3 regions of the Rhizobium lentis genome follow, and region 2 is predicted to be linked to each of the others. Evidence: riboswitches for the same ligand, from Rfam matches in the RefSeq annotation. Region 2 holds a riboswitch; each other region holds the start of a gene.

Region 1 (2,265 bases), on a different replicon from region 2:
ACTTCGTTTTCGGCCTCCAGCAGCCGCGCGCCCGGCCCTTCCTCGCCGAGTCGATCGAAGGGATTGCGCAAAGGGCAGCTTTCGATCGACAGGCAGCCGCAGCCGATGCAGCCGGTCAGGCGGTCTCGCAGCAGGCTGAGCTGCCTGATTCGCGCATCGAGTTCATTCTTCCAGCGCGCCGACAGCGTCTGCCAGTCGGCGACTGTCGGCGTGCGTCCCTGCGGCAGGGAGGCAAATGCCGTCTGGATTTCCGAAAGCGGAATGCCGACACGTTGCGCCACCTTGATGATGCCGAGCCGGCGAAGCACATCGCGTCCGTAGCGCCGCTGGTTGCCGCGCGTGCGGATACTCGAGATCAGCCCCTTGGCCTCATAGAAATGCAGCGCCGATACGGCAAGACCACTGCGTTGCGCCACTTCTCCGACCGTCAGAAGCCTTCCGAGCGGCGTTGCAGAAACCGTATTCATTCCTATTGACCTCAACATTGGTTGAGGTTTTATAACCCCTCCTCCCTCGGCCGTGAAGCCGCGGCGCAGGCAAGAGCGACGGTGAGACCGTCGATCGATACAGGTGAAATGACGACATCGACGCTTGCCGCCATACCGATCACCCCTGCCGAATAGCCGCCTGAGAGGTGAGCGCTCGGGTTCCGTTCCCGGCAGGTACGGAACCTCGGAAAACACCCGGACAGGACCTCCGTCCGGGTGTTTTTTATCTGCGGTCCCATCCGGCCAGACGGACTGCTTTGCAATTTTGCGGTTGCGGCAGGAAGACCCGAATGATAGTTTTCGCTGCAATAACAGGGGAGCTCCGTGTCGCCGGGGCTGAGATGCGAGGTGCAAGTCTCCGGACCCTTCTAAGCTGATCTGGGTAATGCCAGCGGAGCGAGGTCCAAATGTTTTCCGGCGCGCAAGTGTCACTTTACCCCACGTCCGGCAGTTCCGCCTGCATCATTATCGCTACCGTCATGGCAATCGCCCTCAAGCGGGTGCGGCCGCGCATCGAGACCGATGCCGTCGACAAGTTGCCACGAACGGCCCGACGAAAGCCCGAAATCGAACGCCGATGACATCGCCACGACCATCGGATTCGCGTCTTGCGACGCTCCGCCTCGCCATCTATCGCGCGATGCCCGCCTTGCTCGCAGGCTTTGCCTTTCTCGCGGCATGGGAACTTTACGTCGATCTTTCCGGCATAAAACCTTCCATCCTGCCGGCACCTTCGCGCATCCTTATCCAAGGCTGGCTGAACCGAGAGGCACTGATATCAAACACTTGGCCGACGCTCGGTGCCACGCTCGGCGGTTTCGCGCTGTCACTCGCCTTCGCCTTCGTCTCTTCCATCCTGATGGACTTCATGCCCTTCATGCGCCGCGCATTGCTGCCGATCTTCATCGCCAGCCAGACCTTGCCGCTGGTGGCGATCGCACCTCTTGTCGTTCTGTGGTTCGGTTTCGGCCTCTTGCCGAAAATATTGCTGGTGGCGCTCGTCACCTTCTTCCCGCTGCTCGTCGCTCTGCTTCAGGGCTATGAGGCGACCGACCGTGACATTGCCGAGCTCTTGAACTCGATGAAAGCGAGCCGCTGGCGCATTTTCCGCCTGGCGCGGCTTCCCTCCTCGCTGCCCTATTTCTTCGCCGGCCTCAGGATCTCGATCACCTATGCCGTCGTCGGCGCAATTTTCGCCGAATATGCCGGTGCCGCGCGCGGCCTCGGCATCTATATCCTCAACGCCAAGAACAATTTCCGTCCCGATCTGGTGCTTGCCGCCGTTATCGTCAGCGCTCTGTTGACGCTCTGCCTCTTCGCGCTGACGTTGCTGATCCAGCGTTTCGTCATGCCCTGGCAGCCATCCCAGGAACGACGCCGATGACCGGTCAGATGCTTGAGCTGCGCAACATCTCGAAGTCCTTCGACGGCATGAAGGTTTTGGGCGACATTTCGCTCGCTGTCGCAAACGGCGAGTTCGTCTCGATCGTCGGCCCATCCGGTTCCGGAAAATCGACCGTTCTGAGACTGCTGACGCAGGCGCTGCGGCCCGATTCCGGCAACATGTTTTTTAATGGTGCGGCATTGGAAGAGACGCCACATTCCTTTGCCTTCATGCCGCAACGCGATGCGCTGATGCCCTGGCGCCGGATCATCGACAATGCCGCCCTCGGGCTGGAAGTGAAGGGCATGAGCCGGCGGGCCGCCCGCGCCGCTGTTGCGCCGCTCTTCGATCGGTTCGGCCTCGCCGGCTTCGAACATCACTACCCCGCCTCCC
Region 2 (2,265 bases):
GCCGGTGTAATCGACGAGATCAGGGTCGACGGCGGCCGCAAGCGGCGCTGTTTCCACCGAGAGGCCGAGGATCATCTCGGGTCCGATCATCCCTCGCGCGGTGCGCGCATCCATGTCCTCCTGGCCTATATGCAGGCCATCGGCGCCGATGGCGATGGCCGCCTCGGCATCGTCGTTGACGATGAGGAGCGCGCCGGTGCCATCGAGCGCCGCTCTCAAGGCGCGGCCCGTCTCGATCATACGGGCTGTGCCGGCCTGTTTGTCACGCAATTGCACCATCGTCGCGCCGCCGGCAACGGCAAGGCGTGCGGTCTCGACCATGCCGATCCCGGCGCAGAGATCAGGGTCGAGAACGAGATAGAGCGAGAGGTCGAACGCCTTCATGCGGCCGATATCCTTGCCCTGGCGTCGAGCGTTTCGGCGTCGAGCGCCGACAGCGCATCGAGGAAACGCCAGGAAAAGGAGCCGGGGCCGGCCGCTCCGAGTGCGGCATCCTCCCCGGCGACCGCGAAGGTCGCAAGCGCGGCGACTGTCGCCCCGAACATATCCTCCGGCACTGTGGCGGCGAAGGCACCGACGAGGCAGGTGAGCGAGCAGCCAAGCGCCGTGACCCGCGGCATCAGGACCGATCCGCCATGGACGCGGACGGCCCTTTGGCCATCGGTAACGAAATCGACCGCACCGGTGACGGCGACGATCGCCTGCTGCCGCTCGGCGAGCCGCCGCGCCGACTCCTCCGCCTCATCGACCGGATCGCGGCTGTCGACGCCTTGGCCGCGGCTTTCTCCGCCAGCAAGTGCGATGATTTCGGAAGCGTTGCCGCGGATGATCGTCGGCTTGAGCGCCAGCAGATCGGCGACCGCATTGCGGCGGAAGGCCGTGGCATAGTGGGCGACCGGATCAAGGACCCAGGGCTTTCCGGCGGATGCCGCGGCCTTCGCCGCCGCCTGCATGCCGTCGAGCCATTGCGTCGACAGCGTGCCGATATTGACGGTCAGCGCGCTTGCGATGCCGGCGAATTCGCCGGCTTCTTCTGCGGCGTGCACCATGGCGGGCGAAGCGCCGGATGCCAGCAGCACGTTGGCCGCGATGTTCATGGCAACATAATTGGTGATGCACTGAACGAGCGGCGGCTTTTCGCGCATCGCCTTCAGCATGGCGCCCGGTGTAGTTCTGTTCTGCATGGTGCCCCTTTCGGGCGGGGCAGGCGCGGGGCCCCTGAGCGCGGTGCCCCGAGCGACTCCCTCCGCCGGCATTATCCGGTTCAGGTTCGAAGGGTTCTTCTCAGCCCGTCTGTCGACGAACGCCCCTGTCTCTCATCCTGTTTCTTTTCGCAGAGATGGGCGCGGCTGTCACTCCGAAAGTGAGTATTCCGGTATTTCGGAGCGGCTGCCCTTGGGCGTGGACATTGCTGGAGGCCTTCCCAGCGCAATCCTGAAGGCATTTTGCCTAACTCAAATCATGCAGCCCCGTCGTAATCGCCGGCCCAACCGAAAACTCCGAAAACCGCACCCTCAACCCACTCCGCTCCGGCGTACAGGCTGTCGGCCCCACCTCATAGCGATCGGCAGCCGGGAAGGGCGCTAACCGCAGTAGCGGCCAATGGCTGCCGTCGCGGGAGGCCTGGATGCGCATTGCGCCGTTTGCCACCGTCACGCGGATGCGGAAATCCTCCAATTCCTTGAAGGGCTGCGACACTGACCAGTCGGATCTGCCGTCGGTGACGACGGTGCTGAGGAAGGGTTCGCCGTCGGTGAATTCGACGCCTGTCTTCACCCAGCGTTTTTCGTCAATGCGCACCATCAGGCCGGCCTGGTCGTAGAGGGTGCGGAATTCGCCCTGGATGCGGATCTGCGCGGTGAAGCTCTCGCCGGTGGGAAAGGCGAGGAAGTGGCCGCTGTCGCGGGTGAAGCCGTAATAGGTTTCGCGCCAAAAATCGGTCTTCTCGCCTGTTGTCATCGTCAGGCCGGTGTCGTCGGCGTGCCAGCTGGCCGGCTCGTTCAGCCATTTTCCCTGGTTGAAGTCGATATTCATTTCATTCTCCCTTTCCTGAAGTCCTGGGCGCTGCCCCTTCATTACGTCTCCATGATGCCCAATCCCGCGCGGGTGGCCGGCCGCGGCCGGTGATCTCGCGCCCTGTCCGGTGTGGTTCGATAACATAATCCGCGGCCTCAGCTTGACACGATAATTCCATCTCCTATTCTGTTACAAAAAGATGAATTGCATAATTGTGGAACTCAGCTGGGAGCCTTATCATGAAAACAT
Region 3 (2,265 bases), on a different replicon from region 2:
TGCCAGCCAGTTCAGCATTTCACTGGTGGCATGCTGAAGCGCCTGATCGAGGGGCCGGGCATTGCCGATGGTGAAGATGTCTTCGGCAGTTTCTCCGCGCGGCCAGACGAGGCCAGCTCTCTTTTCGACCGTCAGTCGCACCGTGACCTCGAAACTGGTTTCGATGCCGGTGCCGACAATCTCGCCATCTCCCTGTACGGCATGGCAATCGCCCAAAAAGAAAAGGGCTCCTGGCGCCGATATGGGGAAACAAACCGTGGTTCCCGGTCCGAACAGGCGATAGTCCATGTTGCCGCCATACTCGCCGCTGGTCGCGGTCGATATCGCTTGGCCGAGGCTCGGCGCAACCCCGAAACAGCCGATCATCGGCGCGAGCGGCAGGACGAAATTTTCGAGGCCGGGGACCGGCTCCGCCAGCCGGACGGTCAATGCTTCGCGGTCGATCGCCCAGATCGCCATATCGCGCGGCGGCAGGTCGCGAGCCGTTTCCGGATCGATGACATTGGCCGCAACGATGCTTCGGGTAAAACCGGTGCCCCTGGTCGGGATCATGCTGACGATCTCTACCTTCAGCGCATCGCCGGGCTCGGCGCCCTCGACGAAAATCGGGCCGTTCATCGGGTTCGGACCAGATGCCTGCCTGATGCCGTTCTTGTCATAGCCGATCGCGTCGAGCGTCTCGGTGACCACGGTATCGCCACTCGCAATACGGAGCGCCGCCGGTAGAGAACCGATGACATTATGGAAGACCGTCGGAATGAAACGATGCGTGGTCATGAAAATCTCTTTCGTTCAATTACCGGCTGCGGCTGAAAGCCCCGCAGGAGAATTCGAGACTAGACCAGAGACGTCGGGGTGCCAATCCTGCCGAGCTCCGGGCCGCCATAGGCCTCCGCAACCGAGAGCGGGGATGGCCTTGCTTGGTTATATACATGAAAAACAAAAGAGATTTCTCCAAACCGCCCTTCCGCTGCACTCATATTTAAACCGTGGGACCGGATCCGATAGGAGAGAGGGCTTCTTGACATCAGGGCCGCAGCGGTCTTTGATGCAGGTATTCACCAGGGGTGTCCCGGCAAGGGGCTGAGATTCTGCTGAACAATGCGGCTTTGCCGTTTGTGGCGCAGTGACCCGTTGAACCTGATCCAGTTCATACTGGCGTAGGGACGGTGCGGACGCTGCGGCTGTCGGGCGGATTTCGCTTTGTCGCTTGAGTCTTTCCATCATTCCAACACTGGAACTGGGTCTCCAAACGTCAAACCTTGGAGCCTCACCCATGAATATTGTCGCACCCAAGCTTACTCCGATCGTCACCACCGGCCCGCTTCCGGCCTCGACCAAGGTCGTCAAGCCCGGAGCACTCTATCCGGATCTGCGCGTGCCGATGCGCGAAATCAGCCTTCACCCGACCTCCGGCGAACCACCGGTCACGGTCTATGATTCCTCCGGCCCCTATACCGATCCGGCGCATACAGTCTCGATCGACGCCGGGCTGCCGCGATTGCGCGAGAGCTGGATCAGGACGCGCGGCGACGTCGAAGCCTATGAAGGCCGGATGGTGAAGCCTGAGGACAATGGTTTTGCCGCAGGCGAGCGGCTGACGCCGGAATTTCCCATCCGCAACACGCCGCTAAAGGCAAAAGCGGGCCGCGCCGTCACCCAGCTCGCCTATGCGCGCGCCGGCATCGTCACGCCGGAAATGGAGTTCATCGCGATCCGCGAAAACCTTGGCCGGCAGGCCGCAAAGGAGGCGCTCGCGCGCGACGGCGAGAGCTTTGGCGCTGATATTCCCGATTCCGTGACGCCCGAATTCGTGCGGCGGGAAGTTGCGGCGGGCCGCGCGATCATTCCGGCCAACATCAACCACCCCGAGTCCGAGCCGATGATCATCGGCCGGAATTTCCTGGTGAAGATCAACGCCAATATCGGCAACTCGGCGGTCACCTCGTCGATGGCGGAAGAGGTGGAAAAGATGGTCTGGGCGATCCGCTGGGGCGCCGACACGGTTATGGACCTCTCCACCGGCCGCAACATTCACAATATCCGGGAATGGATCATTCGCAATTCGCCGGTTCCGATCGGAACGGTGCCGCTCTACCAGGCGCTTGAAAAGGTGAACGGTATTGCCGAGGACCTGACATGGGAAGTCTACCGCGATACGCTGATCGAACAGGCTGAGCAGGGGGTCGATTATTTCACCATTCATGCGGGCGTGCGGCTTGCCTATATCCCGCTCACCGTCAATCGTGTCACCGGCATCGTCTC

Evidence for each region. A riboswitch is a leader RNA that binds a small molecule or an ion and turns the genes downstream of it on or off. The one in region 2 is predicted to bind thiamine pyrophosphate.
Region 1: it holds a riboswitch for thiamine pyrophosphate, as region 2 does, so the genes downstream of both, J0663_RS07285 (ABC transporter permease) here and thiM (hydroxyethylthiazole kinase) in region 2, are expected to answer to the same signal.
Region 3: it holds a riboswitch for thiamine pyrophosphate, as region 2 does, so the genes downstream of both, thiC (phosphomethylpyrimidine synthase ThiC) here and thiM (hydroxyethylthiazole kinase) in region 2, are expected to answer to the same signal.

What each region holds. Positions count from the first base shown of each region.
Region 1 covers NZ_CP071454.1:1,518,105-1,520,369, forward strand. The annotation lists gene soxR (redox-sensitive transcriptional activator SoxR) at 1-467, opposite strand, end outside; TPP riboswitch at 792-905, shown strand; gene J0663_RS07285 (ABC transporter permease) at 1,066-1,872, shown strand; partial or broken gene J0663_RS07290 (ABC transporter ATP-binding protein) at 1,869-2,265, shown strand, end outside.
Region 2 covers NZ_CP071456.1:203,607-205,871, reverse strand. The annotation lists gene thiE (thiamine phosphate synthase) at 1-384, opposite strand, end outside; gene thiM (hydroxyethylthiazole kinase) at 381-1,184, opposite strand; TPP riboswitch at 1,225-1,321, opposite strand; gene J0663_RS27295 (DUF1349 domain-containing protein) at 1,450-2,034, opposite strand; gene J0663_RS27290 (ABC transporter substrate-binding protein) at 2,256-2,265, shown strand, end outside.
Region 3 covers NZ_CP071455.1:15,036-17,300, reverse strand. The annotation lists gene J0663_RS22240 (acetamidase/formamidase family protein) at 1-777, opposite strand, end outside; TPP riboswitch at 1,054-1,185, shown strand; gene thiC (phosphomethylpyrimidine synthase ThiC) at 1,277-2,265, shown strand, end outside.